2 regions of the Paenibacillus sp. MB22_1 genome follow, and region 1 is predicted to be linked to the other one. Evidence: predicted binding sites of a transcription regulator. Region 1 holds the regulator's gene; the other holds the start of a gene.
The links. The regulator CtsR, encoded in region 1, represses protease genes until heat stress. The targets are predictions, from matches to a motif close to ATGGTCAATAAAGGTCAAACA.

Region 1 (15,954 bases):
GGGGCCGCAGTGAAAAGGCCCAAGCGACTGTTTAGCAAAAACACAGGTCTGTGCGAAGCCGCAAGGCGAAGTATACGGGCTGACGCCTGCCCGGTGCTGGAAGGTTAAGGGGAGCGGTTAGGGTTTAGCCCGAAGCTGTGAACCGAAGCCCCAGTAAACGGCGGCCGTAACTATAACGGTCCTAAGGTAGCGAAATTCCTTGTCAGGTAAATTCTGACCCGCACGAATGGCGTAACGACTTGGGCGCTGTCTCAACGAGAGATCCGGTGAAGTTTTAATACCTGTGAAGATGCAGGTTACCCGCGACAAGACGGAAAGACCCCATGGAGCTTTACTGCAGCTTGATATTGGACTTTGATACGATTTGTACAGGATAGGTGGGAGCCTAGGAAGCCGGAGCGCCAGCTTCGGTGGAGGCGCCGTTGGGATACCACCCTGATCGTATCTAGGTTCTAACCTGGTGCCGTGATCCGGTACGGGGACAGTGTCAGGTGGGCAGTTTGACTGGGGCGGTCGCCTCCTAAAGAGTAACGGAGGCGCCCCAAGGTTCCCTCAGAATGGTTGGAAATCATTCGAAGAGTGCAAAGGCAGAAGGGAGCTTGACTGCGAGACTGACAAGTCGAGCAGGGACGAAAGTCGGGCTTAGTGATCCGGTGGTACCGCATGGAAGGGCCATCGCTCAACGGATAAAAGCTACCCTGGGGATAACAGGCTTATCTCCCCCAAGAGTCCACATCGACGGGGAGGTTTGGCACCTCGATGTCGGCTCATCGCATCCTGGGGCTGAAGTAGGTCCCAAGGGTTGGGCTGTTCGCCCATTAAAGCGGTACGCGAGCTGGGTTCAGAACGTCGTGAGACAGTTCGGTCCCTATCTGTCGTGGGCGCAGGAAATTTGAGAGGAGCTGTCCTTAGTACGAGAGGACCGGGATGGACGCACCGCTGGTGCACCAGTTGTTCCGCCAGGAGCACAGCTGGGTAGCTAAGTGCGGACGGGATAAGCGCTGAAAGCATCTAAGCGTGAAGCCCCCCTCAAGATGAGATTTCCCAGTATGTAAGACCCCTTGAAGACGACAAGGTTGATAGGCCTGAGGTGGAAGTGCCGTAAGGCATGGAGCTGACAGGTACTAATCGGTCGAGGGCTTATCCAAAATTCACCCCAAAAAGTGAAGCGGAGGCTTCGGAGAGTACACCGAGTACTTTTCGGGGACCCCGGGAACTGAATAGGGCTAAAATGCAAATCTAGTTTCGTATCCAGTTTTCAAGGATTCAACCTTGAACCGATTTTTAGCTGCACGCCTTTTATAAGGTTTGATTTTTTGCTGAAGCTGAAGTGCGGAAGTAAAAGCAGCGAAAAAATCATGTTTGGTGGCAATGGCGGAGGGGTTCCACTCGTTCCCATCCCGAACACGACCGTTAAGCCCTCCAGCGCCGATGGTACTTGGACCGAAGGGTCCTGGGAGAGTAGGACGCTGCCAAGCAAAGAAGAAAGAGCACTGCCGATGATCGGTGGTGCTCTTTTTGTGTTTGACTTGTGCTTACCCCGAGCTGGAAACCTGCAAAAGTACAGTTTTTTTCGGAGAAATCTCGATTTCTCGGTCAAAGCCTGCAAAAGTGCAGTTATTTTTCTCGATTTAGGTCAATTCGAGCAAATCGGCGCAAAAAGCCTGCACTTTTGCAGGCATTCCAGGCAAAACGGCCACTCCCCCTCAAAATAACTGTATTTTTGCAGGAATCGCCTGAAGATGAAGGACACGCTGTGCTAAAGGCACCAACTGGGCTGTGTTCTCATACGCTTTAGCACGAATATTTTGTAAGCGTAAAGTCCACACTGGAACTGAAACTGTAGCCCCTCTTGGCAAATCATCAAATTATGGTATAATGTTTATAAAGTCAAAGAAAGTCAAAGTCAACAGAACAGAACCGGATCACAGTGCGCCCTATAGGTGATTACCTGCATCCGGTGCGATGCTCTTAGGCCATGACAGCGTCCGTTCTTGATGATGCGATGTGCCTCGCGGGCCATGACCAATTCGACGCGATAAGCATCTTATGTCATAGCAAGCGGCCAGCATCCGTTCTTGACGATGATATGTGCTTCTTCGCCCATGGCAAGCAACCGATTTTGACGATTGCGATGTGCCTCCAAGCCAAGACGCGCATCCATTCTTGACGACTTTTAGTGGTGTCAAACCGCAACATGAGATACACGTATGGAATAATGGAGGATGAGTGATGCGTAATATCTCCGATATCATCGAAAAATATCTCAAGAGTATTTTGCATGAAAGTCCTGAGGGGATTATAGAGATTCAACGTAACGAACTTGCCGACCAATTTTCCTGCGTGCCGTCGCAAATTAACTATGTCATCAGCACCCGTTTTACTCTGGAGAAGGGGTATCTGGTCGAGAGCAAGCGCGGCGGTGGCGGTTATGTTCGGATTCGGCGCCTGCAACTGCCGGGACCATCATCGCTGCACACCCACTTGCATGAATCGATTGGGGAAGAGATCGGGCAATCTGCGGCGGAAGGATTGATTTATCGCCTGGAGGAAGCCCGTATTTTGACCCCTCGGGAGGCCGCAATGATGCGCTCGGCGATATCCCGCGATGTGCTGGCAGTGAAACTGCCGTATCGCGACCAGATCCGGGCAAGAATGATGCGAGCGATGTTAATCTCATTGTTGAGTTAACAGCATGATGTAACACAAATACAGGTTTAAGGATCTGCTGTCTTAGTCTATCCCGTAAGGAGGGACGTGCGATGCAATGCCAAGAATGCGGCAAACGCCCGGCAACCTTGCATTTTACGAAAATCGTGAATGGTGAGAAGACGGAGTTTCACTTCTGTGAAACCTGCGCCAGGGAAAAAGGGGAGCTGATTCCCGGCACCTCGGGCGGCTTTTCGATTCATAACCTGCTGTCGGGCTTCCTTGATTTAGGCCCGGCGACCAAAGGTCAGATTTCCGGGCACAGCACACCAGAACATCTGCGCTGCGAAGAATGCGGTATGACGTATTCCCAGTTCAGCAAAATCGGGCGTTTTGGGTGCAGTTCTTGTTACAAATATTTTAATGATCGTCTGGATCCGCTGTTTAAGAAGGTCCACGGCAATACCGTTCATGTCGGGAAGGTGCCAAAACGGATCGGCGGTCATATTCAAGTAAAACGTAAGCTCGAGGATCTTCGCCGTGAGCTGCAATACCGGATCCTCCAAGAGGAGTTCGAGGTGGCAGCAGCGCTGCGGGACCAAATTCGCGAGCTTGAGAAGAACTTATCTGCAGAGTAGGAGGGATGTAGGGTGACCAATCTCCGATTTACCGAACAGCCGCTGAGCGAATGGATGAGCCGCAAAGGGAAAGAGTCCGATATCGTTATGAGCAGCCGGGTACGGATCGCCCGCAACATCCTGCACCATCCCTTCCCGATGTTGGCCACCAACACGCAATCGGAAGAGGTGCTGAAGCTTCTGCAGGGGGTTCTAAGCGATAAAGCACTCCAGGCTCACGGCAAGCTATACCCGGTGCTTCTTGCAGACTTGGATGAATTGGATAAACGAGTACTGGTTGAGAAGCATTTGATCAGTCCGAACCTGGCGAATGACTCCAGAAATGGAGCGGTCTTCATCAGCGAAGATGAGAGCCTGAGCATTATGGTGAACGAAGAGGATCATTTGCGCATCCAGTGTTTATATCCGGGGCTCCAGGTTCAAGAGGCTTGGGAAAAAGCGACGGCAATCGACGACATTTTCGAATCCCATGTGGATTATGCCTTCGACGACCGGCGCGGATACTTAACCAGCTGTCCGACGAATGTAGGAACCGGACTTCGTGCTTCGGTCATGATGCATTTGCCGGCACTGGTGCTGACGCAGCAGATCGGGCGGATTTTATCTGCGGTATCGCAGGTCGGCTTAACTGTCCGCGGGATCTACGGCGAAGGCAGCGAAGCGATGGGTAACTTGTTTCAAATCTCAAATCAGATTACACTAGGACAAAGCGAAGCTGAGATCATCGAAAATTTATACGGCGTGGTTCTGCAGATCATTCAGCATGAGAAGACGGCGCGTGAGAAGCTGATCAGCGAATCGCGGCTGCGCATGATGGACCGGGTGATGCGCTCCTACGGGATTTTGTCCCAGGCGTACATCATCGACTCGAAGGAAGCCGCCCAGCGGCTGTCGGATGTCCGGCTCGGCGTTGACTTAGGGTTAATCGAAGGCGTATCAACTCAAGCGCTAAATGAATTGAACGTCATGACGCAGCCCGGTTTTTTGCAGAAGAAATTTAGCAGCAGCATGTCCCCGGGGGAACGGGATATGTACCGCGCCAAACTCATTCGGGAACGAATGGGAAAATAACGGGTAGTACCAACTATGGAGGTGTAGGAGAAGATGATGTTTGGAAGATTTACGGAGCGTGCGCAGAAGGTGTTGGCACTAGCTCAAGAAGAAGCCGTAAGACTCGGACATAACAATATCGGTACAGAACACGTACTGCTCGGCCTGATCCGTGAAGGCGAAGGCATCGCCGCCAAGGCACTGATCGGATTGGGTCTGGGACTTGAGAAAATACAGGATGAAGTGGAAACGCTGATCGGCCGCGGACAAGAGCAACCGACCAATATCGCTTATACACCGCGTGCCAAGAAAGTGATCGAGCTGTCCATGGATGAAGCGCGTAAACTCGGCCATACGTATGTTGGGACAGAGCATATTTTGCTCGGCCTGATTCGTGAAGGGGAAGGCGTAGCGGCCCGCGTCCTGAACAACCTTGGCATCAGCTTGAACAAAGCGCGCCAGCAAGTGCTGCAGCTACTGGGCAGCAGTGAGGCCGTATCCAGCCATCACGGCACCCCAACGAACGTGAATACCCCAACGTTGGACAGCTTGGCCCGCGACTTGACAGCTGCGGCTAAAGAGGGCAATTTGGATCCGGTGATCGGCCGCAGCAAAGAAATCGAACGGGTGATCCAGGTGTTGAGCCGCCGGACGAAGAACAATCCGGTGCTGATCGGGGAACCCGGCGTCGGGAAAACAGCCATCGCTGAAGGTCTCGCGCAAAAGATCATCAACAACGAAATTCCGGAGACGCTGCGTGACAAACGTGTCATGACGTTGGATATGGGCTCCGTCGTTGCGGGGACGAAATACCGCGGTGAGTTTGAGGACCGCTTGAAAAAGATCATGGACGAAATTCGCCAAGCCGGGAATATCATCCTCTTTATCGACGAGCTGCACACGTTGATCGGAGCCGGCGGCGCAGAAGGCGCCATCGATGCTTCGAACATCTTGAAGCCGGCGCTGGCACGCGGCGAGCTGCAATGCATCGGCGCAACCACGCTGGATGAATACCGGAAATATATCGAAAAAGACGCCGCGCTGGAACGTCGTTTCCAACCGATCACGGTGGATCAGCCGTCGGTCGAAGAAGCGATCCAAATCCTGCACGGGCTGCGTGATCGCTATGAAGCGCACCATCGCGTGAAAATCACCGACGAGGCGATCGAGCAAGCGGTCAAATTGTCCGACCGCTACATCCAAGACCGCTTCCTGCCGGACAAAGCGATCGACCTGATTGACGAGGCGGGGTCTAAAGTAAGGCTCAACTCGTACACGGTACCGCCGAATCTGAAACAGCTGGAAAGCCGCCTGGAGGACATCCGCAAGGAGAAAGACGCGGCGGTGCAAAGCCAGGAATTCGAGAAAGCGGCGGCGCTTCGTGATACAGAACAGAAGATTCGCGAAGAGCTCGACACGACGAAGAACCAATGGAAAGAAAAACAAGGACGCACCGATTCCGAAGTTACGCCGGAGGATATCGCCCAAGTCGTTGCCAGCTGGACGGGAATTCCGGTTAACAAGCTGAAGGAAGAGGAAACCGAACGCTTGCTCAATATGGAGAAAATCCTGCATGAGCGTGTCATCGGGCAAGAGGAAGCCGTGAAGGCGGTCAGCCGGGCGATCCGCCGGGCACGTGCAGGACTCAAGGATCCGAAGCGTCCGATGGGCTCCTTTATCTTCCTGGGTCCAACCGGGGTAGGTAAAACCGAGCTGGCTCGCGCACTTGCCGAAGCGATGTTTGGCGACGAGAACGCCGTGATCCGGATCGACATGTCCGAGTACATGGAGAAACACTCCACAGCCCGTCTCGTTGGCGCACCTCCAGGATATGTCGGATATGAAGAAGGCGGCCAGTTGACCGAGAAAGTGCGCCGCAAACCGTATTCCGTTGTCCTGCTGGACGAAATCGAGAAGGCGCATCCGGAAGTGTTTAATATTCTGCTTCAAGTGCTGGAAGACGGCCGGTTGACCGACTCCAAGGGCCGTGTGGTCGATTTCCGCAACACGCTGATCATCTTGACCTCGAACGTGGGCGCTGATGCGATCAAACGCAATACACGTCTCGGATTCACCGCGGTTCAAGATGCGGGCGCGGATTACGAGAACATGAAGGGCAAAGTGATGGAAGAGCTGAAGAAGAGCTTCCGTCCGGAGTTCCTGAACCGGATCGACGAAATTATCGTCTTCCATTCGCTCGAGGAGCAACATATCGGTCAAATCGTCACCCTGATGTCCGAAGAACTGCGTAAACGCCTGCGCGAATACGATGTCGACTTTACGCTGACTGATCGGGCGAAGGCGTTCCTGGCGAAGGTGGGCTACGATCCTGCGTATGGCGCACGTCCGCTCCGCCGGGCAATTCAGAAGCATATCGAAGACCGACTGTCCGAAGAACTGCTGACCGGCAACGTGAAGAAAGGCGACTCGTTGACGATTGACGAAGAAAATGGTGAACTGAAGGTCGAACGTACGGGAACGTTCATCAAAAATGCGTAACTTGTGTAAAAAATGTAGTTAAATTCTACAAATCCGTAACGTTAAAGCCGATGAAATAAGTGAAAGGCAGCTTCCAAAGCGATGCTTTGGGGCTGCCTTTTTTAAATCCTGCCGCCATGGCGGCCGTGGTCTCATAGCTTTCGATCAAAGCGAAAGGGTGGTAAAATTTTAGTAACCCTAACGATACGGTGTCTGCTAAGTCTGTAAAATATTGCAGAGGCGAGAAGGAGAGATAAATGGTTAAAGTAAAACATAAGTTTTTTTGCTCCGATTGCGGTTATGAATCGCCCAAATGGTATGGAAAATGCCCGGGCTGCGGCGCTTGGAACTCCATGGTCGAAGAAGTGGAGAAACCCGTCAAAACGCAGGGAATGACTTCCGGGATTTTTCATGCGAAAGAAAAGCCGGAATCGATCATAAATATAGAGAGCGGCAAAGAACCGCGAATTCAAACGGGCATCGGGGAATTAAACCGGGTGCTTGGCGGCGGTGTCGTGCCGGGCTCGCTGGTCCTGGTTGGGGGAGATCCCGGTATCGGGAAATCGACCCTGTTGCTGCAGACCTCGCATGAAATGGCGCGCAGCGGCCTGAGAGTCTTGTATATCTCAGGGGAGGAATCCGTCCGCCAGACGAAGTTACGGGCGGAACGGTTGGGAGCCTTGTCTGCGGAACTGTTCGTCTTGTGCGAAAGCAGCATGGACGGGATCGAAGAAGCGATCGAACAGGTCAAACCGAATTTCCTGGTGATCGATTCGATCCAGACGGTTTACTTGCCGGAGGTTACCAGCGCTCCCGGAAGTGTATCACAGGTGCGGGAATGTACTGCAAGGTTTATGCGGATTGCCAAAGGGCAAGGCATTGCCACGGTGCTGGTCGGTCACGTGACCAAGGAAGGGGCGATCGCCGGACCGCGTCTGCTGGAGCATATGGTCGATTGCGTGTTGTATTTCGAAGGCGAACGGCATCATTCCTATCGGTTGCTTCGGGCCGTGAAGAACCGCTTTGGTTCGACTAACGAAATTGGCATTTTTGAAATGAACGAATCCGGCCTGGCGGAGGTGGCAAATCCGTCGGAGCTGTTTCTATCCGAACGGCCGCTCGGCGTGGCGGGCTCCACTGTCGTTGCCAGCATGGAGGGGACGCGCCCGATGCTGGTCGAGCTGCAGGCCTTGATTTCAGCCACCCATTTTCCTTCGCCAAGACGGATGGCCACGGGGGTAGACTATCAGCGGATGAACCTGATTATCGCCGTCCTTGAGAAGCGAATGGGGATGTTCCTGCAAAATCAGGACGCTTACGTCAACCTGGCCGGCGGGGTGAAGCTGGATGAACCGGCGGTCGATCTGGCCATCGCGGTAAGTGTAGCTTCAAGCTTCCGCGACATCCCAACGAAGCCGTATGACGTGTTCTTTGGAGAAGTTGGTTTGACCGGCGAAGTGCGGGCAGTTTCCCGGGCGGAGCAACGCGTGAAGGAAGCGGCCAAGCTGGGCTTTAAACGAGTCATTTTGCCGGAGAAGAGCATGAAAGGGTGGAAAGGTCCGCAAGGGATCCAATTAATAGGTGTAAATACCGTTGCAGATGCGCTAGCTGTTGCGTTAGATTAGGGGGCATTAGATGATGAAGGAAACTACCCATGCAGAGAAAATGAACGAATTGCTGAAACTTGTCGCACCGGGAACGGCTTTTCGTGACGGACTCGAAAACGTGTTACGGGCCAAAACCGGTGGTCTGATTGTTGTTGGTTACAGCCCGGAGGTCATGGAAGTCGTTGAGGGCGGCTTCTCCATCAACTGTGATTTCTCGCCGAACTATCTCTATGAGCTGGCCAAAATGGACGGAGCCATTATCCTTAGCGAAGACTTGAAGCGGATACTGTATGCCAATACTCAACTGATCCCCGACTCCTCGATCGCTTCCTCGGAAACAGGGATTCGGCACCGTACGGCTGAACGGGTGGCCAAACAGACCGGCAAGCTGGTTGTATCCATCTCCCAGCGCCGGAACATCATCACGCTGTACCAAGGGGGATTGCGATATGCCCTGAAGGAGATCGGCGTGATCCTAACGAAGGCGAACCAGGCGATTCAGACGTTGGAGAAATACCGCTCCGTTCTGAATCAAGCCTTAACGAACCTGACAGCTTCCGAGTTCGAGGAGCTTGTGTCCTTGCCAGAGGTGATCAACGTCATTCAACGGGTGGAAATGGTCATCCGGATCAAAATGGAGATCAAACGGTTCATCAATGAATTGGGAACCGAGGGACGTCTGATCAGTATGCAGATGGAGGAGCTGGTCAGCAACATGGAGGAAGAGGCATGGCTGTTGTATAAGGACTATGCCAAGGATGACAGCGATGAAGCGATTCGAGAAATTATTATGGGGCTGAAGCGCTCCACCGACGATGAACTGCTGGATGATAACCATATTACGAAGCTTTTGGGCTATCCTTCTTCCGCCGCAACTTCAGAGGAGTTGATCTCACCGCGCGGGTATCGGGTGTTGAACAAAATTCCGCGTTTGCCGAATGTCATCATTCACAACCTGGTCGAACGGTTTGGTCGTTTACCCAATGTGATGATGGCCAGCATTGAGGAATTGGATGAAGTTGACGGGATCGGCGAAGTGCGAGCACGCTCCATCAAAGAGGGGCTCAAACGCTTGCAAGAACAGGTATTCATTGACAGACAAATCTAAATCACCTATCATCAATGAATGGTTCAGGAATATCTACTCGAGGTGAAGAGATGATTACAAAATCCCTTCCGAACCTGTTTACCTTAGGTAACATGGTTCTCGGAACGCTGGCGATTCTGCTGGCAATGGAAGGCCGATTTAGCTTGGCCGCCATTATGGTAATTGTCGCGATGCTGCTCGATGGGTTAGACGGACGGGTTGCCCGTGCTCTGAACGCCCAAAGCGAGTTCGGCAAAGAGCTCGATTCCTTATCGGATCTCATTTCATTTGGTTTGGCTCCAGCACTGATTATGTACATGATTTCCTTTCACAGCATTCCTTCCGGCGTCGCTTGGGCAGTGACGATCATCTTCCCGATGTGCGGGGCGTTGCGGCTGGCCCGGTTTAACGTTCAGAAGGGAGCTCCCGGATACTTCATCGGGTTGCCGATTCCGGCTGCAGGCGGGGTTCTGGCAACACTGTCGCTGTTTTACCGGGAAATTTCGGCACCATACTTTGTGGTATCCATGATTCTGTTATCGTATTTGATGATTAGCACGGTAAGATATCCGAATTTCAAAAAGATCGGCTTACCAAAGAGAACCATCGTGTATACGCCGCTGGTTGTAATTTTTGCGGTGGTGATCGCCGTCGTATTTCCGGATCAGACAGCCAAGTTGATTTTTATCCCATTGGTCATTTACGCGGCATACGGTCTTCGGCAGAACATCAACCGGCTGCTTCGCCGCAAACATCAGGACGATGAAGACAATGATGCTCAAGAAGCGTATCGTCCCAAACGATGAGAACAACCAAACAACCCCACCAATAAGAAAAAAGGCATGGATCTCCCGCGGGCGGAAAGGATCGATGCCTTTTTGATTTCCTCTTACGATTGCATTTTCCCCATTACCTAAGTACAAGATACGCTTACGATAAGTTAAAAAACCCCAGCGTGGCGCATTTTTGCGATTCGCGCTCCACGATCTCTTCCATGTTAATATCCAGCAAATTGCAAAGGGCGGACATATAGAAAAGGTTGCGTCCAAGCTCATTAGTAATGACATCCCGGCAATTTTCGCACAGCTCACCATGGACGTGCTTGGCGATTGTTTCTTTCGCTTGCTGCAAATTCATGCCTGGTTCGAAGTCTTGTTTGGTGGCGTGCAGCTCGATGCAACCGCATTCGGTTACGGATTTGGTCACGGAACGGACGGCAGCGGCGTTGGTTTGTCCCATCTTCGACAAGACATCCAACAGGCTGCGGTGACGGAGCAACAGTTCAGAAACTTGGTCTTGAAAAGACTGTAGGCTTGGTGCGCTCATTTTCCATCCACCTCAATATTATGAATTGAATTCATTATATTCCACCTTTTCCTTCAAGATCAACCTGAAATCCCATCGTTATGGGGTGCATTTGGATTTTCGTTGGTACTTTTTTGGAAAAAAGTGAGGGTCCAGGATTAGGTGCTCTGAAATTGGTTCATACTGGCTAAAGAAGATACTTATTCAGGAGGTGAAGAGAGACGTGCTGAAAAAATACTCGATGATTCTAGCTGGTTTATGCGGGGCCTGGTTCGGTTATACGACCGGCGGCTTGTCCGGTGTGTTACCGGGGGCTGCGAGCGACTGGTTTCGCGAAATGAACCCGATCGCAGCTAATTTGATCTGGGCTGCGGCTGGTGCGCTACTGTTCTTGTTCCTGTTCTCTATGGCTGCAGACGTCGTTTCTTCCAAAGTAAAAACATGGATTGCCGCTTTAACGCGGATCCCGATGAATGAAATGGCTGCCGGTGCGGCCGGTTTGACTGCGGGACTTCTTCTTTCCTTAATGGTCTACCCCCTGCTGTCCTGGCTCGGCACGCTGGAGAGCATGGCGCAATTCGCGGTATCGGCGCTGTTTGGCTACATTGGGCTCTACGTTGGGCTGGCGAAGAAGGAAGAGCTGTCCTCGCTTTGGAAGTCCGGTAAATGGGGGGCTCCCGCTCCGGAAGAGGAGCGCTGGGCAGAGGAACACAAAATTTTGGATACGAGCGTGATTATCGACGGACGAATTGCCGACATCTGTAAAACCGGCTTTATCGAAGGAACGATTGTCATTCCGGAGTTCGTACTGGAGGAGCTTCAGCATATCGCCGATTCCTCGGATTTGCTCAAGCGAAACCGCGGGCGGCGGGGGCTGGATATCCTGAACAAAATCCAGAAAGAGCTGGACGTTAAGGTTATGATTTATGAAGGGGATTTCGAGGAAATCTCCGAGGTGGACAGCAAGCTCGTCAAACTGGCCAAGGTCCTGCAGGGGAAGGTCGTGACGAACGATTTTAACTTGAACAAGGTGTGCGAGCTGCAGGGCGTATCTGTGCTGAACATCAACGATTTGGCCAATGCGGTCAAACCGGTCGTGCTGCCTGGTGAAGAAATTATGGTTCAGGTGATCAAGGACGGCAAGGAGCACGGACAAGGGGTCGCTTACTTGGATGACGGGACGATGATCGTCGTCGAAGGCGGACGCGACTACATTGGCACCATTACGGAGGTGCTGGTGACCAGTGTGCTGCAGACCTCGGCGGGACGAATGATTTTTGCCAAACCAAAACTGTTGGAAAAAGCCCAGTAATTCGGTATGATGGAATTAACTGCGCTGCACTAGCTGCGGTGCGGTTGAATTCAGTTAAAGGTGAGGCAGATCATGATAGGGTTGCAAGCAAGCGGCGATACGGGAGTCATCGTGGTGGCGGCAGGCCGCGGCACACGGATGGGGACGGTGGAAAGCAAGCAGTATCTTCTGCTGGACGGGAAGCCGATCTTTATTCATACGCTGGAGGTGTTTCGGCGTCATCCGTTGATCTCGCAAATCGTGCTTGTCACCGGGAAGCAGGATGTGGACCGGTGCCGGTCATGGATTGCCGAATATGGCATAGGCGAACAAATACAAATTATTCCGGGCGGGGCTGAGCGTCAAGACTCGGTGCGCCAAGGCTTGCTGCATCTCAGCACGCCTTGGGTACTGGTGCATGACGGCGTCCGCCCTTTTGTCACGAGTGAGCAAATCACGGCTTGCTGCGAAGCCGTAAGAACGCATGGCGCGGCCGTCCTTGCCGTACCGGTGAAGGATACGATCAAGCAGGCGGACGCGCAGGGCTTTGTCGCAGCGACCCCGGACCGGCGCAGCCTGTGGGCGATACAGACACCGCAGGCTTTTCAGCGTACCGATCTGCTGGCGGCCCATGATCGGGCCGTGGAGGAAGGCTTCGTCGGCACCGACGACGCGATGCTGGTCGAACGGCTGGGCATCCCCGTCAAGCTGGTGGAAGGGGCCTATGACAATATTAAAATCACGACGCCCGAGGACCTGGATTACGCGGAGTTTATCCGGAGGAAGAGGCAGGGGTAAAGTTCATCGCGGAGCGACTGAGTGAATTCAAGATTCAATGTCGAGTTCACCTCCTCGAGCTGCTTCGTGATTAAAAGATGACTGGGAGAGGGTAGAGGATGTTTAGAGTAGGACAAGGCTTTGACGTGCATCAGCTCGTGGAGGGCAGGCCGTGTATTATCGGCGGGGTGCATATCCCATATGAGAAAGGCTTGCTGGGGCACTCGGACGCCGACGTGTTGTTGCATGCGATCAGCGACGCCATTTTGGGGGCGCTGGGGTTAGGTGATATCGGCCGCCATTTCCCGGATACCGATCCGGCGTTTAAAGATGCGGATAGCGTGGTATTGTTGCAGCGAGTATGGGATATGGCTATTGAGAAAGGGTACCGCATCGGCAACCTGGACGCAACGATTATTGCACAAAAACCGAAGATGGCCCCGCACATCCCGCAAATGGTGGAGGTTATTGCCCGCACCCTGGGCGCCGAGCCGGAGCTCATTAACGTAAAGGCTACGACCACCGAGCAGCTCGGGTTTGCTGGACGCGGTGAAGGCATTGCGGCGCAATGCGTTGTCTGTCTGGTTCAGAATGTGTTATCATCATAAGCTTGTGAGGTAGTATTTTCGCTAAAGGATAGAGCCTTGACGGCAACGTCTTAAAACTAGGGAGGGGATTGGAATGGCTGAAGTACGCGTGCGCTATGCGCCGAGTCCAACGGGTCATTTACATATCGGGAACGCCAGAACGGCGTTATTTAATTATTTGTTTGCCAGACATCACGGGGGGAAATTCATCATCCGCATCGAAGATACGGACGTGAAGCGCAACGTGGCCGGCGGTGAGGAGAACCAGCTGACCTACCTCAAGTGGTTGGGCATGGATTGGGACGAAAGCGTAGATGTCGGCGGGAACTACGGACCGTACCGGCAAACGGAGCGTCTGGATTTGTATCGCCCGCTGGTGCAGGATTTGCTGGACCGGGGGCTTGCTTATCGTTGCTACTGTACGGAAGAAGAGCTCGAGAAGGAACGCGAGGAGCAGATGGCTCGCGGCGAGACTCCGCGATACTCCGGGAAATGCCGTCACCTGACGCCGGAGCAACTGGCTGCATACGACGCGGAAGGCCGCCAATACAGCATCCGATTCCGTGTACCGGAAGGCCGTACGTTTACGTTCGACGATTTGGTGAAAGGGCCGATTTCGTTTGAATCCGACGTCAGCGGGGATTTTGTCATTGTGAAAAAAGACGGCATCCCAACCTACAACTTCGCCGTAGTGCTGGACGATCATCTGATGAACATCACGCACGTGCTGCGCGGAGAGGACCACGTGTCCAATACGCCTCGTCAGTTAATGATCTATGATGCGTTTGGTTGGGAACCGCCGGTATTTGGGCATATGACGCTGATCGTCGGGGAGAACCACAAAAAGCTAAGCAAACGCGACGAATCGGTCATTCAATTTATCGAGCAGTACGATCAGCTCGGTTATTTGCCGGAAGCGATGTTTAACTTTATCGCCCTGCTTGGCTGGTCGCCGGAAGGGGAAGAGGAGATTTTCAGCAAGGATGAGCTGATTTCGATCTTCGATGCGAACCGTTTATCGCGCAGCCCGGCGGTGTTTGATACGAACAAGCTGGCGCACCTGAACAATCATTACATCAAGAACGCCGATCCGAAGCGGATCGCTTCGCTGGCTATCCCGCATCTGCAACGGGCTGGACGGCTACCGGCCGAGCTGTCGCCGGAGCAACAAGCATGGGCCGAGGCGCTTGTTGCGTTGTATCAAGAGCAAATGACGGCTGCTTCAGATATCGTGGAGCTGTCGGAGTTGTTCTTCCGCAGCGAGCTGTCGGTGGACGAAGAAGCAGCTGCCGTGCTGGCCGAGCCGCAAGTGCCAAGCGTGCTGTCGACGTTCTTGGCTAAGGTTGAAGGCCTTGCCGACTTCAGCGTGGAGAACATCGGCGCCGCCATCAAAGAGGTGCAGAAAGAGACCGGCAGCAAAGGGAAAGGCCTGTTCATGCCGATCCGCGTGGCGTTGACCGGCCAAATGCATGGCCGTGACTTGAACCAGACGATTTTCCTGCTAGGCCGGGACAAGGTCGTTGATCGGTTGAAGGCGCGGATCGCCGCTTTGTAGGGCGCCGGGCGGCTAGGTCAAAGCTGACTTGGGAGAAGAGTTCACACGGTGCATATCGATATTGCGCTAACGCTTGCCACAGCACTTATTTAGGCGAAACGAACGAGTTTTCTGTTCTAACGCTTGTTAGTGTGCTTATTGTGGCAAATTATGCTCATTTCCTTGCTGAAATCAAGGAATAAGGTGTCTGGCAAGAGTTAGCGCTGAATGTACCCTTTTTTTGCTCGAATAACGTCTGTGATCAGCGTTAGAAGGGATACATTTTTTTCGGGCTACCATTGTCAGTAGGACGTCCATTAGGTAATATTAATGCAGATAGACCTTGCAACTAGAACCATGGCGGCAGACCGCCGTCTTTAGAGCCAAAATGGCATAGATCGGGAGAAGTACGCGATCAGCCGTATCGACCAGAGAGGATAACCGGGACCCTTCAGAGCGGACCACGCAAAGAAGATACCAGGCTGGAAGTTATCCGGATATGTGCTGGCGGAAATGCACCCGGGAGCCGCGAATGCGAACACGCCTTGAATGAGGCGAAGGTAGCTTTCGCCGTTTTGTCCGCGTTAAGGACCTTAAGAGGGAGGAGTCGGCTTAAGACAAAGGCTTGATTGAACCTGTGATGGGCATCAACCGGCCCCTGAGGCTAACTCATCCAAAGCAGAGTGGAACCGCGTCGTCAGGCGTCTCTGCAGCGTAAGCTGCAGGGGCGTTTTTTTTAGATATCAGAAAGTATAAACTTCGGGGGATTGGCATCCTGATATCGCAAGAAAAACTTCCGCTAAACGCGGTCTGTCTACTTTGAATGTACGTCGATAGACGTTTTTCTTATTAGGTATCTGTTTGCGATAGGAAAAGAAGGTGGGGAAGACTATGTTCAAGAGAATCCGATCCGATATCCAGGCGGTGTTCGACAACGACCCGGCGGCACGC
Region 2 (15,954 bases), 900 kb from region 1:
GGATCGTGTACCAACGACTCGTAAGCTTCCTTCCCCAACAGATCGGGGACATGCAGCAAACGATAACCCGCACCCACGCGCTTCGCCATACCGGAAGCAATCGTGTTCGCTTGGATTTCCAGGCTCTCGCCAAGACCCCCGCGTGCCGGTACGAACCAGCTCTGCTTCATCGTGACGTTAGGCGGCGGATTCAGCTGATCCGCGACTTCCGCCAGCGTAGTGCCGCCGGTTACCGCGACCACCTCATCCCCGCGCATTACACTAAGCAGCGCTTTGGCACCTGCTCGCCCCAGTTCCCGCTTCACCAGCGGGGAGGCCTCGCAATCTCCAGGTACAATCACTACTTTGCGCAGCCCATAATGCTGACGGATCGTCTCCTCCAAGTTGGAGAGGCCAAACAATTCTTTGACGACCGGCTCCAAATCCTCAAGCAATCGCCGTCCCGCGTCGCTGATTCTCATGCCTATATTCTCGATTTCGATCAGGCCCTGGGCCTTCAGGAGATCTGTTTCGGCACGCAACACACGCTCCGTCATGTCCAGCGAATTCGCCAAGGTTCTACGGCCAATGACATCAGACAACATGATCTGGTGAAGTATGGTGTACCTTTTCTTGAGAATGTCCATGAGATCAGGAAGAAGCTGCTTTTGAATCTCTAATATGTTTCGCATGCTTTCCACTCCTGCAAGCTTCGTCTTCTCTCTCCATCTCCTGGCCTTAAAATGTCCCGGGATAACTTTTTAAGTCCCACTGTTATTTTACTCAATAATCTCCTTAGTTGCAAGCCTGACGTCCGTATCATTTACTTTCTTCCGAGCAGTTATACCCCTAGGCACAAAGAATCCCGTAAGATCCTGACATTTGGATCAGAGAGTTGTCGAAAATAGGCCTGCTGTGTCTCAGCAAAATTGCGGATGGCGGCAAAGCAGATCGGTTGTTTTCATAGAAAAAAAGACCCTCCCGCATAGGGAGAGCCTCGTCTACTTATTCCTCGTTTCTCAATTTCTCAATTGGTCAGTCGGATCGACAAAGCGCTTTTTGATTCCATCCGGAAACTCGGCAGCTCGGTTCCCCGGAGACGCAAGCGAACATCAGAGGCCTGCTCGCCGTCATTAAACAATACGACCCCAATCGAATCGTCCGTATTGCGGAACGCGACGGAACGTATCGAAGGCTGTCCCGACTCGGCGGCGATTCTTACGGCCTTCGGACGGATCACTTTGCTGAAATGGGCCAGTGCATAGTAGTCCAGCGTATACTCGAGCTCGCGGGTCTGCTGGTTCACTGTCACGATCCCGCGGCAGGTGCTGCGGCCAAAGCCTGGTACAGTCGGACCATTTTGCTCATCCAAAGCCATATTCCAGAGCACCAATGATTGGCTGTGATTTCGCAATATCTCGATTCCCGTCCGCATAACATTGGAGAACGCCGGTTCAAACGCCGGAATCCATTCCCCGCCAGAGCCTTCGGTAAAATGAACCTCTTTGCCCGGGAAGGCCTCCTTCACTTGGCTTTGCGCCGAGGCTACCCCTCCATACCAGTGCCACGCTACTCCGTCGACCGCTTCGGCCACTTCCTTCAGCACAGTCAGCGGATAATCCGGCCGATCCCAGTTATGGTCATACGCCAAAATCTTCGTGGACAAGCCATGCTTCACAAAAGCCGGCTTCAGATAATTTTTCACGAAATCGGTCTGCATCTCAGCCGTCATCAGCATCCCCGGATAATGTCCCGGCACATAAAGCGGTTCGTTCTGCGGCGTCACCGCATATATGGATAAACCGTGCTTGGCGTAAGACTCGATATAACGGACAAAGTAGTTCGCGTAAGCTTCGTAATACTCCTTCTTCAGTTCCCCGCCGATCATTGAACCGCTGGTTTTCATCCATCCCGGTGCGCTCCAGGGGGAGCCAAACAGCTTGATGGACGGATTTAAGGCCAGCGCTTCTTTTAAGAGCGGAATGACATCGACTTCGTCGTGACGAATCGAGAACCGCTGCATTTCCGGATCGGACTCACCTTCGGGCAAATCGTTGTAGCTATAGAAGAACCGGGCATAATCCGAGGCCCCCATCGGGTTGCGCAGCACGGATAAGCCAATTCCCTCCTCCGGGTCAAACAGCTTCTTCATCAAGGAAGAACGCTGCTCTTCAGGAAGCACCTGATGAATCAGATAGGCGGCCGAATCGGTAAAAGACGCTCCAAACCCATCCATCGTCTGATAGTTGACGCTTTCGTCTAATCGGACCTCGACATCCCCGGCATCGGAATCCGCCGGCCTCAGCTGTTCCTCCGTTGTACGGACGAAGAGTGATTTTTCTCCAGTGGAATAATAAATGTCAAGCTCACGCATGCTGTTTCCCTCCACTTCGATTAATGGCCACGGTTTACTGGAGGCCGAGTTTTTCTTTATTGGCTTTCATTTTCTCCGTACGGATTTGCACGATTTTATCCCAACCGTTGTCCTCAAGGAACTTCTTGTAATTGTTGAGCGTGCTCTCGAATTCTTCGTCGCTCTTGGCGCGGATCAAGCTGACCAGCGTCGTGTTCCAAGTGGTGTTAATCGCCGTCAAAGAGCGAGCTTCCGGAGATCCGGCATCCGGGTTGATATTTTCAAGGACGAAGTGAGGGTACAGCTTTCCTTTGCCCCACTCTTGCATTTGCTTGATGGAATCCGGGAAAGCATCGGCGCTGAGCGCTTTGTGACGGTCATGGCCAAAGAACATGAATTCGCCCAAGCGGTATTCCTTCTTGAATTTATCGGCATCCTTCTGCTGCAGTTCTTTCACTTCCGGCGTAAATTGAACCGTACCGTCCGCATTCTTCGTGTAGGTCTCGCCTTCGATGCCGTAGTTCATCAGCATTTGCCCTTCTTCATCCAACAGGTACGTGAAAATTTGGATCGCCTTCGCCGGGTCCTTGCATTGCTTCGTGATAAAGCTGATCATCCAGCCGGTAATCCCGGACTGGTTCAGCTTAGGCGTATTGCCCACCGTGCTTTGCGGTCCATCGATTGCCAGGTAGGCTTGATCCGGATGAGCGGTGGCGAAGATTTGCAGGTTGCCGCCTTGCTGCGGCGTTCCGTCCAGCAATATCGTGGCGTATTTGCCGGCTTTCACTTTCTCTTCAAAAGCAGGGCCGTCATCGGCAAAGCTGTCGTCGCTGATATTGCCAACTCTATGCACTTCATTTAACGTCTTGAGCCAAGTCAGATAATCCTCGTCCAAATTACGGTTGTAGAACTCGCCGTTCTCCGTTTCCAGCGGAACTCCGAGGAAGTCTTGGAACACATCCCCCAAGGAGCCCGTCCCCTCGCCAATTGAGTTAAATCCAAACGGAATCAGATCTGGGAATTGGGTTTTAATCTGCTGCATCACATTTTTGAATTCCTCAGGCGTACCGATCTTAGGCTGACCCAGCGCTTCGTACACGTCTTTGCGGATCACAAAAGCCGTCTTCGCTGGAATGTTACCGCTGTCATAATCGGCCTGCGTGTTGGAGTAGTTCGGGTAACCGTACGTGTTGCCGTCCGCTTGCTTAAACCAGTTGAGCGTATCTTGCGCGGCGACTTTGTTGAAATAAGGGTCGTATTTCTCCGCCAGCTCGTTCAGCGGCAAGGCCCAGGAAGAAGCCTTCTGCACAACGGCCGAATTGGAATCGAACACGGTAATCAAGTCCGGCATGTCGCTTCCGGCAAAAAACGTATTCAGCTTGGTATCGTCGCCGGTAATAAATTTGATATCAATATTCAAATCTTCCTTGATCTTCTTCGTGACCACATCATTGCCGAAATCGGTATTCCACCAATCGGCGTTCACGTACCAGGTCAGCTGGGTTGGCTCTTCTTTCTTGTCCAGCTTCCATGCCGGCGTGTTCGGGTCCAAGGTATACCGATCTTCCAAGGATACCTCTGTTGCGGCCTTCGAACCGCCGCCGGAGCCGCCGCAGCCGGTAACGATCAGCGCAGCGGTGAGCAGTGCAGCGCATGCGGTCATCCCTTTTCTTGCAAGACTTTTGTTCAACTTAAGCATTCGTTGTACCCTCCTTTTTTTGTAAGAAGCACAGCTAGTCCAACTCGCACATCAAGCCTAGCGTTTCATGCGGATGCGTTACTCCTTCACCGCCCCCAGCATCATGCCCGAGATGAAGTATCTTTGTAACAATGGATAAATCACAACAATCGGCAAAGTCGTAATCACAATTGTTGCGAGTTGAACTCCTTTGGTTGTCGTTTCAATGACGACGGAACCCGCGATGTTCTGCATCGATTGGGTCTGGGACTGTACGATGATTTCGTACAGCTTCATTTGCAGCGGGTACAGGTATTCATCTGTGATGTACAACTTGGTTGTCATAAAGTCATTCCATTGACTTACCCCGTTGAACAAAGCGATGGTAGCCAAGGCCGGCATCGATAACGGGATAAAGATCTTCAAGAAGATTCTCCAGTCGCCGGCACCGTCAATCTTGGCCGATTCCTCCAGGGAATCCGGCACATTGCGGAAGAAATTCATCAAGATCACGACATCGTAATAACTGAACAAAGCCGGAATGATATACACCCAGAAGCTGTTCAGCAGCCCCAGGGATTTAATCAGTAAGTACGTCGGGATCATACCGCCCGAGAAGAACATCGTAATGACGCCCATCGTCACGTACAGCTTGCGGCCGCGTACATTGTTCTTGCTGAGACCGTAGCCAATCATCGCGCAGAAGAAGACGTGGGTCACAACGCCGATGACTGTCTTGAGGACGGAGATCAGGAACGACTGCCAAATCGTATCGTCCCGAAACACCGCCTGGTAGTTCTCCAGAGAAAACTCTTTAGGCCAGAAGACAAACCCTCCTTCGGCAAGAGCTCGTCCCGAACTGAAGGAAGAAACGATGACATTCCAGAGTGGAATCACAATAATGATCGTAAATAAGATCAGGATCACAGCATTCACCGTATCAAAGATTCTGCTGTCGAGATCCTGTTTGAGCACCTTTCGATTCATGGCTGCTGCTCCTTCCTTACAGGACAGATTGATTATCGTTGAGTTTGCTGGTCACCTTATTCGCCAGCACCAACAAAATGACCGATACAACCGAAACCCCAAGTCCGACGGCAGTCGCGTAGGAGAAGTCCCCCTGCGTCATCCCCATCCGGTATACGTAGGAGTTGATGACCTCGGCCTTTTCGCGGTTCTGGGAATTCATCAGCACCAAGGTCTGGTCCAGGTTGGAACCCAGCAGACCGCTGATGGTCAGAATCAGGTTCAAGCTAATAATCATCCGCATGTTGGGCAGCGTGATGTTCCAAATTTGCCGGAGCCGGCTCGCCCCGTCGATCTTCGCGGCTTCATAATAAGTCGGGTCGATCTTGGCCATGATGGCGAGGTACAGGATCGTTCCCCAGCCCGCCTCTTTCCAAACATCCGACAGCACCGCGATCCACCAATACTTGCCCGGATCAAGCAGAATGTTCTGAGGCTTCGAGATCAAGCCCAAGTCCAGCAGCATCTGGTTGAACATCCCGGTGGTCGAGAACCAGGTGATGAGCATCCCGCCGAGCACGATCCAGGACAAAAAGTGCGGCAGGTACGAGATCGTCTGCACGATTTTTTTAAACCGGCCCAACCCGACCTCATAGATCATAATCGCGAGAATAATCGGGATCACAAAGCCGATGGCCAGCTTCAGGAAGCTGATCCCCAGCGTATTCACCACGGATTCCCAGAAGTATTTGTCGGTGGCGATAATTTTGAAGTTGTCCAAACCTACCCATGGAGCGGAGCTTAACGTATCGATGACCGTATAATTTTTGAAAGCGATCGTAAGTCCGTAGATGGGAATGTAGCAAAAAATAATCATAAAAATGATGCCCGGCCAGATCATTGACTGGATTTCCCACTGCCTGCCGAAATCGATAAAGAACTGCTTCATTCTTAATCCCATCGGCTTTTTGGCTGACGCAGCTGACTTCGCCATTTTGCGCTCCTCTCTTTATCCCGTATGGATAAAAACGTTTTTATTTTCGTCAACAGAACCCCTGTAGTTAACCGCTTACATTTTCCGCTGAGCTCAAGATCACCTTCGTCTCCGCTTCTCTTAGCTTAAACGAACATGACTTGAGCCTCGCACGATCAGTTCCCCGTCCAGCTTCTGCACCTTCCCCTGCTCCTGCTTCTTAATCATGTTCACCAGATGATTGACCGCCAAGATCCCTTGTCTGGCGATCGGATTGCGAACCGTGGTCAGGGGCGGCGTAAAATACTGGGCAATATCAATATCGTCAAACCCTACGACGCTGATGTCCCTTGGAACCTCGAGGCCGTACGAACGTAACGCTTTAATACAACCAATGGCGCTTAAATCGTTGCCGGCCAGAATCGCGTCCGGCACTTTGCCCGGATGCTTATGAATAAACGCCCGAATCGCATTGTAGGTACTCTCTTCCTCAAAATACCCCTGCACAATAAAATCCTCATCAATCGGCAGCTGATGCTCCCGCAAGGCCGCGAGATATCCCTCTTTCCGCTGTACGCTGTCGTACATCGTATCAACGCCGGAAATGTAGGCGATTTTCTTATGGCCCAGGCTGATCAGGTATTTGGTCGCTTCATAAGCGGACGCATACGAATTAAAAATCACGGTCCCCATCGTTTCCTTCTGAATCACCCGATCCAGAAATACCGCCTTGATCTTGTCCTTCTCCATCATCGCGATATCTTGGTCATCGACCCGCAATTCTTCGTAGATGATCACGCCATCCACCCGGCGGCCCATGATATTGCTGATAATCGTTTGCTTATCGGCGGTAACCATGACATGCAAACCGTATCCCAGCCGCTCGCTCTCGCGCGCCATCGACTCCACCAAAATGTAAAAATAAGGTCCGGATACACTCGTCGTAAAAAAACCAAGCATATTCGTCTTCTTCGACTTGAGCTGCTTCCCGTTTAAGTTCGGTACGTAATTGAGCTGCTTGGCGACCTTCAGCACATGGGATTTGGTCTCCGGATTCAACACATCCACATCGTTGAGCGCGTTGGATACCGTAGAGATGGAAACCCCTGCTGCTTTGGCTACATCCTTAATGGTGACTTTCCCCATCCCTGATTACACCCTTGTCTATAAAAACGTTTTTATATATTCCTCAAGTTATCATAGAAACGCTTTCATGACAATCCCTATTTTATTTGGATCTACACCTTGCGTTTTGAGACAAAATGTCATATAATCTATTTTGTTCGCTAAATTTGCGCCCGTGGTCCAATGGATATGACGTAGGCCTCCGGAGCCTGAGATCGAGGTTCGATTCCTCGCGGGCGCGCCATATATTGCACATTCAAAGTCCTGTGACACAAGTCTTCTGGACTTTTTTATTACCTTGAGTTTGACTTTCTTTGACTTTCTCAAATAAATTGTTTATGATGAGATTAATCCCCATCATTTCCGTCAATTCTTAGATTGATGGAAACGATGAATCCCAAACCATTCCATTCGACGGGGCGTTCCAGTTGAACAGCCTAAATTTAAGGAGGTTTTATCGGTGAGTTATATTCCTATGGTCGTAGAACAAAGCAATCGCGGCGAACGCGCTTATGACATTTATTCCCGTCTGCTCAAAGACCGGATTATTTTCCTGGGCTCCCAGGTAAACGATGTTGTTGCCAACTCCATCATTGCCCAGATGCTGTTTCTGGACGCGGAAGATCCAACCAAGGACATCCACCTATACATTAACAGCCCTGGCGGTTCCATTACGGCCGGCATGGCGATTTATGATACGATGCAATTTATCAAGGCGGACGTCTCCACGATTTGCGTTGGGCTGGCCGCTTCGATGGGCGCCTTCCTGTTGAACGCAGGTGCACCGGGGAAACGTTATGCGTTGCCAAACAGCGAAATCATGATCCATCAACCGCTCGGCGGAGCGGAAGGTCAAGCGACGGACATCGAGATCCGCGCCCGCCGTATCCTCAAGATGCGCGATAAACTGAACCGAATCCTCTCGGAACGCACCGGCCAACCGCTGGAACGGATCGAGAAGGACACCGACCGCGACTACTTCATGAGCGCGGCAGAAGCGAAGGAATACGGCTTGATCGACCAAGTCATCGAGAAAGTGAATCCGGCCAAAGCTTAAGGCTATACAGAAAAGGCTGCTCTTCGAACAGAAAGTGCTGTTCGAGGAGCGGCCTTTCTTGTTATATTTATCTTTAAATAACTTAACGAGAGAGTTCAAAAGGTCAGAATACAAGCTACAGGCACACACCTCGAGATAGCCCTTCTGCTCTAACGCTGATGAGAAGCGCTATGTTGGCAAAATTGGCGTGCCCGCGGCTCTAACGACGCTGAGAAGCACTATTTCGACGCAAGTGCTTATTTTCAGGCGGATATTTGGTAAATAAGCATTCTGGCAAGCGTTATACTTTCAACATCGTGATTTTGGCGGGTATAAGGTCGGTGGTAAGCGTTAGAAGGATGACTTTTTGAACGACTTTTTTAAAGGAGCGAACCGGGAGATGGAACAAAGAAAAAAATTGTATGAAGTAAGCCGTACGTTGGCGGATGTCGCCATGGGCAAAGCCAAAGCCGATTTGGTGGTTAAGGGCGGCACCTTAGTCAACGTCTATACCGGAGAGCTGCTGCCGAATACGGACGTCGCTGTGGCTGAAGGGCGAATCGCCTTCGTGGGGGACGCCGCGCACACGATCGGCGAGAACACCGTTGTGATCGATGCGGCAGGCCGCCACATCGTTCCCGGGCTCCTGGACGGGCATATGCACGTGGAGAGCACCATGCTGTCGGTGGCTGAGTTCGCCAAGGCTGCGCTTCCCAAAGGAACGACCGGTATTTTTATGGACCCGCATGAAATCGCCAACGTGTTTGGAGCGGAGGGCGTGCGCTGGATGCATGAGGAGGGCCAAGGCTTGCCGCTTAAGGTGTATACTACATTCCCTTCCTGTGTACCGGCCACCGATCATTTGGAGGATGCCGGATCGTCGCTGGACACCCGCGATATCGCCGACGGGATGACCTGGGACGGCGTCGAGGGGCTGGGCGAGGTCATGAACTTCCCCGGCGTCGTATACGGAGACCCGAAAATGCTCGGCGAAATCCAAGCCACAATGGAAGCAGGCAAAACCGTCACCGGACATTTTCCGAGTGACGACGAGCGCATGCTTCAGGCCTACCTGGCCTCGGGTGTGACTTCCTGTCATGAGACCGTAACCCGGGAGCAAGGGCTCGCCAAGCTGCGCCTCGGGATGCACCTGATGATCCGCGAGGGCTCAGCATGGCATGACGTCAAGGAAGTGATCAAGGTGGTCACCGAAGATAAGGTGAATACCTCGAACATTATGCTCGTCACCGACGATGTGTATCCGCAAACCTTGATTGAGCAAGGCCACATGAACCATGTCGTGCGCCGGGCGATTGAAGAGGGCGTCGATCCGGTTACCGCGATCCAGATGGGAACCATCAATACGGCGCGGTACTTCAAGGTCGACGGCGACGTGGGCGGCATTGCGCCGGGCAAATGCGCGGACCTGCTGCTGATCGGCGACCTGCGGCGGATGGAGCCGTCGACCGTGATCGCCGACGGCAAGGTCGCCTACGACGCCGGGCAGCTCCGCGTCCCGTTCCCGGCGTACCCGTACCCGGCGCAGGCGCGCGCTTCGGTGAAATTGGCGCGTCCGCTGACCGCCGACGATTTCCTCTACCGCAGCGCCAGCGCCAAGACGGAAACGACGATCCACGTCGTCGACGTGATCGAGAACAGCGCCCGCACGGCGAAGGGAACGGCAACCGTTCCGGTTGACGGGAAGGGAGTCGTGCGTCCGGCCGTCGAGCAGGACATCGCCACACTGGCCTGCATCGACCGCCACCGCGGTTCCGGCGAGCTGTCCCTCGCCTTCGCGCGCGGCTTTGGACTCAAGCAGGGGGCCGTGGCCTCTACCGTTGCGCATGACAGTCACAATCTCATCGTCATGGGTACGAATCCCGAGGACATGGCGTTTGCTGCGAATGAGCTGGCGAAGCTGGGCGGCGGCATGATCGCCGTACTGAACGGCCAAGTGCTCGCCGCCGTGCCGATGGCCATCGCCGGCCTGATGTCCGATCAGCCGCTGGAGACGGTGGTCGCCCAGGTGAAAGAGCTCGAAGCCGCCTGGAAGCAGCTCGGCTGCCAACTGAACGCGCCGTTCATGACGTTTTCTCTGATTGCCTTGCCGGTCATTCCGGAGCTGCGTATCACCAACCGCGGTCTAGCGGACGTGAACGAGTTCAAGCTCGTGCCCGTGGAAGTCGGTTAAGCCGCATGCATGTAAATAACCCGCCGAGAAAGTGAACCCTTTCTGGCGGGTTTTGTTTTACTCCATACCGGAGTCGCTCGCACCTACAAATGAGGGTGCAGCTCTTCCACCGACTCACGCCGAACCAGCTTCGTATCCAGCAGAACTAGCTCCCCGCCGGCCGGCGGCCCCTCGATCAGCTCGAGGATTTTGCGCGCGCCCATCCGGCTGAGCTGCTCAATCGGCCGCTTCACCGTCGTCAGCGGCGGATTCGTGTAATGCGAGAAGCCGATGTCGTCAAAGCCAACGACCGAGACATCCGCCGGAATCCGCATTCCCGCCTCTGTCGCTGCCTTCATCGCACCGATAGCCATGTCGTCGTTGCAGCAGAACACCGCCGTGGGCCGCTCCGGCAACGCCAGCAACCGGTGCATCGCCAGATAACCGCTCTCCACGTCGTAGCGGCCCTCGACGAGCCATTCCTCCCTTACCGCCAGGCCAGCATCCTTCATGGCCCGCAAATACCCTTCCTTGCGCTCCTGCGTCGACTTGTAGCCGGCGATCCCCTCCACCAGGCCAATGCGTGTATGCCCACGGCCCGCCAAGTATTGCGTCAACTCGTAAGCTCCTGCCCGGTCATTGGACACGAAATTAACGATGGTCGAGTCACCCGCATTCCGGTTCAGCACGACCAAAGGAATCCCCTGCTCTCGCACATGGCGAATAAACGTGTCGTCACGCTCACTTTGGCTCATGAGCAGAATGCCGTCGAACCGTCGCTGATGGATCGAGCTAAAGTCCTCAAAATCGTCGATCCCCCGCAGAAACAAGTTGTACTGGACACCAACCTCCTGACTCACACCGCGGATGGCCTCTGCCAGGAAACTGGAGGACGTCCCTTGAACCATACTCGTAAAAAACAACCCAATCGTATGCGAACGCTGCAGCACCAAACTTTTGGCGTTATAATTCGGCACGTAGTTCAGCTGCTCAGCGATCTCCATAATCTTGCGTTTGGTCTCCTCCTTAATCAGCGGGCTGTTGTTCAGCGCCCGGGAAACCGTCATATGCGAGACATTCGCCAGCTTGGCGATGTCTTTGATCGTAGCGGACATACAACAGCGTCAATCCTTTCTATGCCTCAGGAAAAGCAAAATACCGCTTAGCATTGCCGTAGCAAATATCCGTGACGATCCGGCCCAGCAGAGCATAGTCCTCCGGCGCCTCGCCGCGCTCCACCCAATCGCCAAGCACGTCGCATAAGAGGCGGCGGAAGTATTCATGCCGCGTATAGGACAGGAAACTGCGGGAGTCCGTCAGCATCCCGATGAATTGCGACAACACGCCGAAGTTGGCCAGCGTGTGCATCTGCTGAATCATACCGTCCTTGTTGTCGTTGAACCACCAAGCGGTGCCAAATTGGATTTTACCAGGAACGCCCCCGCCTTGGAAGCTGCCCATGATGCTGGCCAGCGCCCAGTAATCATTGGGGTTCAGCGAATACAGGATCGTCTTCGGCAGCCCGCTCTCCTGCTCGATCGCGTCCAGCAACCGGGCCAGCGCTTCGGCCAGAGGCCCGTCGTTAATCGCATCATAGCCCGTATCCGGACCCAGCCGTCGGAGCATCGCCGTGTTCGTGTTCCGCAACGCATGGATATGCAGCTGCATCGCCCAGCCCCGAGCGGCGTACTCCTTGCCAAGGAACACCATCGTATACGATTTGTATTTCCGTTCCTCCTCCGGCGTCACCGAACCCTGACTCAGCGCCTTAGCAAAGATCGCTTCCACTTCCTCCAGCGTCGCTTCCTCGTATTCCAGCGTATCCAGCGCGTGGTCTGATACGCGCCCGCCGGCCTCATGGAAGAAGTCGATCCGTTCCCGTAACACATCCAACAGCGTTCCATATCCCTGAATCGACTTACCCGCCGCCGCCTCCAGCTTCGCCAGCCAAGGTTTAAAGGTATCGCGATTAATTTCCAGGAACTTGTCTGGTCGGAAGCTCGGCAGCACCAACGTATCGAAGCCTTCCAGCTCCTTGATCTTCAAATGGTACTCCAGCGAATCCGCCGGATCATCCGTAGTGCAGACCACCGTCACCTTCGACTTCGTAATCAAATCTCGCGCGCCAAATCCTTCACTTTGCAGCTGGGCGTTCGCTTGTTCCCAGATGATCGGTGCAGTCTCCTCATTCAGCAACTCATCAATCCCAAAAAAACGCTGCAACTCCAAGTGCGTCCAATGGTACAGCGGATTCCCCAGCAGCTGCGGCACTACCTTCGCCCAGGCGAGAAACTTGTCGTAATCGTCCGCCCCACCGGTGATCAGTTCCTCGTCGATGCCGCAGGCCCGCATCACCCGCCATTTGTAATGGTCGCCGCCCAGCCAAGCCTCGGTTAAGTTGCGGAACGTCTTATTTTCGTAGATCTCCTGCGGGCTTAAATGGCAGTGATAATCGATGATCGGCAGTTCCTTCGTGTATTGATGATACAACTTCTCCGCCGTCTCGCTGTTCAGCAGAAAGTTTTCCCCTAAAAATTTCTTCGCCATTTCCCATTCTCCCTTCATTTAGTTCAACTCATTGTTAACGTTAACATTAGTATGCTGCTTAATATTGTAAACGTTTTATCGGAAAACGCAAGAGAGAATATGGGCCCTTGACCGATTAAAAAAGCCCCCCTCAGCCACGAATGCAGCCGAGAGGGCGTTTAACATTGATTCGATAAAGCTTCAGCGTGTTTTGAAATCAAACGGATTCGTTCCCGGCGGCAGCAGCTGGCTAAACGGGAAATAAAATTCCGGGAAACCAAACACATAAGGCAAGTATTCGTACAGTTGGAAAAAGATCGTCACGCCCTCATCCTTCACATAATATGACGGATTCGAGCCGATCGTTTTGAAGTTACCGAAGTAACCTTCCGTTTCCTGCAGCTTCTTGGCGATTTCCGGATCGACGATGCTGCGGTAATTCGGGTTTGCCCGGAGCAGCTCGTCCAGCGTCAGCAGCTTTCCGTTATCCAGCCGGAAGGTCAAGCCGTCACGTACGGTAATCCCGTGCGCACCGCCGGTGTAAGAGTACCAGTCCTGATAAAGACTGAGCACCCCGTCGCGGTTGTACGTCACTTTGTAAGTCCCGACATACTCATAGGGGTTCCCGCTGGGGGTTGAAGGCTGGCCCGCCTTCGCTTCCTTCAGCGCATTAGCCACAAATTTTTCCGCCTTGTTCTTGAACAGCTTATTGATCTTCTTCTGCACCGACTTGTGCTTTAATCCGCTCAGCTGTGGATAGTCGACTTTAATCGACGCTTCCGGAATCTTCTTCTCGATCGTATGGTTCGTGATTTTGACGCCTTGCCGCTCCTGCACAAGCGCCGAGCCTGCCTCATTCGCCTTCCCGCTGATCTCGACTGGAGACTGCGGCGCAGCTTCGGCCGGAACAACGGCTAAGCCGGATATCATCAAGCCTGCGGTCATCAGCAAAGTGATCATTTCTACCGTGTTACGCTTCACTTGTTATCGCCACCCTCTATCGGTTAATACCTAAATTATGACCCGGGTGGCAAAAATTCATGTACGCAAAAACGCCAGCACGCCTTCCCTCAAGGAAAGCGCCTGACGCTATTGTAAAATGTAAGCCGATATTACTCACGGCCGCTCTTCAATTCAGTCCAGTACCGGTCGTACAGCTGCAGCTTATCGCCTACGTCACTCAGCCATTCGGTACGGGACAACTCATCCTCTGACAGGTTAATCATCTTGTCGTTCCGGTATTCTTCGCTGTGGAACTCCGCTGCTTTCACATTCGGATCGCTGTATCCGATCGCTTCGTAGTTCTTCGCGCTAATTTCCGGATCGAGCATGAAGTTGATAAACTTCTCGGCCAGCTCTTTATGCTTCGAATCCTTCGGAATCGCATAGTTATCCGACCAGATCGTGCCGCCTTCCTTAGGTACTACATAAGCGACATCCGGATTGTCTTGGGCAATGTAGGAAGCGTCACCCGACCATACGGTGGCGATCCAGCCTTCTTCTTGAATCATTTTTTGCTTGATGTTGTCGGTATCGAAAGCCAGCACACTTGGCAGCAGCTTCTTCAAATCCTCCACAGCCGTCGTGATTTCACCTTCGTCGGTGGAGCTGTTGGAATAGCCGTTCTTTTTCAAGGCCATACCAATTACTTCGCGGTTATCGTCCAGCAAAATGACCTTGCCCTTGTATTCCGGATTCCACAGGTCCTCCCAGCTGTCGATCTCGTCTTTCACGTATTTCTTGTTATACGCAATCCCCGTAACCCCCGAAGTGTATACGATCGAGTATTTGTTCCCCGGATCGTAGGAAGGGTTTTTATACGCGTCAGACACGTTCGCAAAGTTCGGAATGTTGTTCATATCCAGCGGTGCCAGCAGATCCTGCTTGATCATCGTAGCCACCATGTAATCGGACGGTTGAATCAAATCGTAACCGCCGCCGCCCGCCTTAATTTTAGCCAGCAGATCCTCATTGTTGGCAAACACGTCATAATTGATTTTTACGTCAAACTCTTTCTCGAACTGCTCCAGCACTTCCTCGTCAAAGTTATCCGCCCAGCTGTAAATGTTGAGCGTCTCTTTCGACGATGAGCAACCCGACAATAGTCCGGCAACCAACATCCCTGCCAGTACGAGACCAGCCCATCTCTTTTTGTTCAATTCCCAATCTCCCTTCGGTTTCGTCTTATGGAATATCAAAATTCGCCTAAAACGGCAGCAATGATTGTTTCTTCTGGCCCTTGCCGCGATTCAGCACAAATTGCGCCAGGAAGATCAAAGCGACCGTCACCAGGATCAAAATCGTACACAGCGCGTTAATTTCCGGGGAAATACCCCGTTTGACCTGCCCATAGATATAAATCGGCAATGTGGTCGAATTTGGCCCGCTAACAAAGAAGCTGACCATGAAATCGTCCAGCGACAGCGTAAACGCGATCAAGGCCCCGGAGATAATGCCCGGAGCAATCTGCGGCAACGTCACGTATCGGAAGGTTTGCCACGAGCTCGCCCCCAAATCCTGCGCTGCCTCCTCCAGTTGTCCCCCCATGCCGGAAAGACGCGTAGTCACGACAACGTAGACGTAGGACAAACTAAAGGTGATATGGGCAATAATAATCGTTATTTTACCCAGCGGCATATGGAGCTGATTAAACAGTACCAGCAACGACAAGCCCATGATGATATCGGGAATGATGATCGGCAAATACAACAAGCCGCCCATGCCCGGCTTCAAGCGGCGTCCGATCTTCCGCATCGCCAGCGCCGCCAGCGTGCCAAGCACCGTCGAGATTACCGTTGAGACGATCGCCACGGTTAAGCTGTTGGCCAAGGCCTCCATGACATGGCGGTTATCAAACAGCGAGATGTACCAGTCGAACGTAAAGCCGCTCCAATCGGCCGCTAGCCTGGAACTGTTAAACGAATACGCAACGATAAACAGGATCGGCACATAGATTAAAATCATCATGATCAGCGAATGAACGCCGAGCAGCGGATGGCTTTTGGTTTTCATGAACGCACCTCCCGCACCCTTTGATACCGGGACGTCATCGCCCGATTAAACAGCGCAATCAGAATCAGCGAGGTGATCACGAAGATCACGGACAACGCCGAGCCAAACGGCCAGTTGCGGGCCCCAAGGAACTGAC

Region 2: the regulator CtsR is predicted to act here: its motif matches at 7,376-7,396, upstream of clpP (ATP-dependent Clp endopeptidase proteolytic subunit ClpP).

The regions. Positions count from the first base shown of each region.
Region 1 is NZ_JBLADV010000002.1:626,429-642,382, reverse strand. It holds rRNA gene ACL02P_RS14830 (23S ribosomal RNA) at 1-1,148, shown strand, start outside; rRNA gene rrf (5S ribosomal RNA) at 1,362-1,478, shown strand; gene ACL02P_RS14820 (CtsR family transcriptional regulator) at 2,233-2,691, shown strand; gene ACL02P_RS14815 (UvrB/UvrC motif-containing protein) at 2,763-3,287, shown strand; gene ACL02P_RS14810 (protein arginine kinase) at 3,300-4,358, shown strand; gene clpC (ATP-dependent protease ATP-binding subunit ClpC) at 4,392-6,836, shown strand; gene radA (DNA repair protein RadA) at 7,073-8,440, shown strand; gene disA (DNA integrity scanning diadenylate cyclase DisA) at 8,454-9,530, shown strand; gene pssA (CDP-diacylglycerol--serine O-phosphatidyltransferase) at 9,581-10,315, shown strand; gene ACL02P_RS14785 (hypothetical protein) at 10,440-10,835, opposite strand; gene ACL02P_RS14780 (PIN/TRAM domain-containing protein) at 11,038-12,126, shown strand; gene ispD (2-C-methyl-D-erythritol 4-phosphate cytidylyltransferase) at 12,199-12,903, shown strand; gene ispF (2-C-methyl-D-erythritol 2,4-cyclodiphosphate synthase) at 13,002-13,490, shown strand; gene gltX (glutamate--tRNA ligase) at 13,564-15,024, shown strand; gene cysE (serine O-acetyltransferase) at 15,895-15,954, shown strand, end outside.
Region 2 is NZ_JBLADV010000002.1:1,530,501-1,546,454, reverse strand. It holds gene ACL02P_RS19085 (sugar-binding transcriptional regulator) at 1-671, opposite strand, end outside; gene ACL02P_RS19080 (glycoside hydrolase family 30 protein) at 1,007-2,353, opposite strand; gene ACL02P_RS19075 (sugar ABC transporter substrate-binding protein) at 2,388-4,031, opposite strand; gene ACL02P_RS19070 (carbohydrate ABC transporter permease) at 4,110-4,997, opposite strand; gene ACL02P_RS19065 (ABC transporter permease) at 5,014-5,970, opposite strand; gene ACL02P_RS19060 (LacI family DNA-binding transcriptional regulator) at 6,091-7,095, opposite strand; tRNA gene ACL02P_RS19055 (tRNA-Arg) at 7,244-7,318, shown strand; gene clpP (ATP-dependent Clp endopeptidase proteolytic subunit ClpP) at 7,535-8,131, shown strand; gene ade (adenine deaminase) at 8,511-10,301, shown strand; gene ACL02P_RS19040 (LacI family DNA-binding transcriptional regulator) at 10,385-11,395, opposite strand; gene uxaC (glucuronate isomerase) at 11,415-12,827, opposite strand; gene ACL02P_RS19030 (DUF3298 and DUF4163 domain-containing protein) at 13,008-13,787, opposite strand; gene ACL02P_RS19025 (ABC transporter substrate-binding protein) at 13,919-14,965, opposite strand; gene ACL02P_RS19020 (ABC transporter permease) at 15,012-15,818, opposite strand; gene ACL02P_RS19015 (ABC transporter permease) at 15,815-15,954, opposite strand, start outside.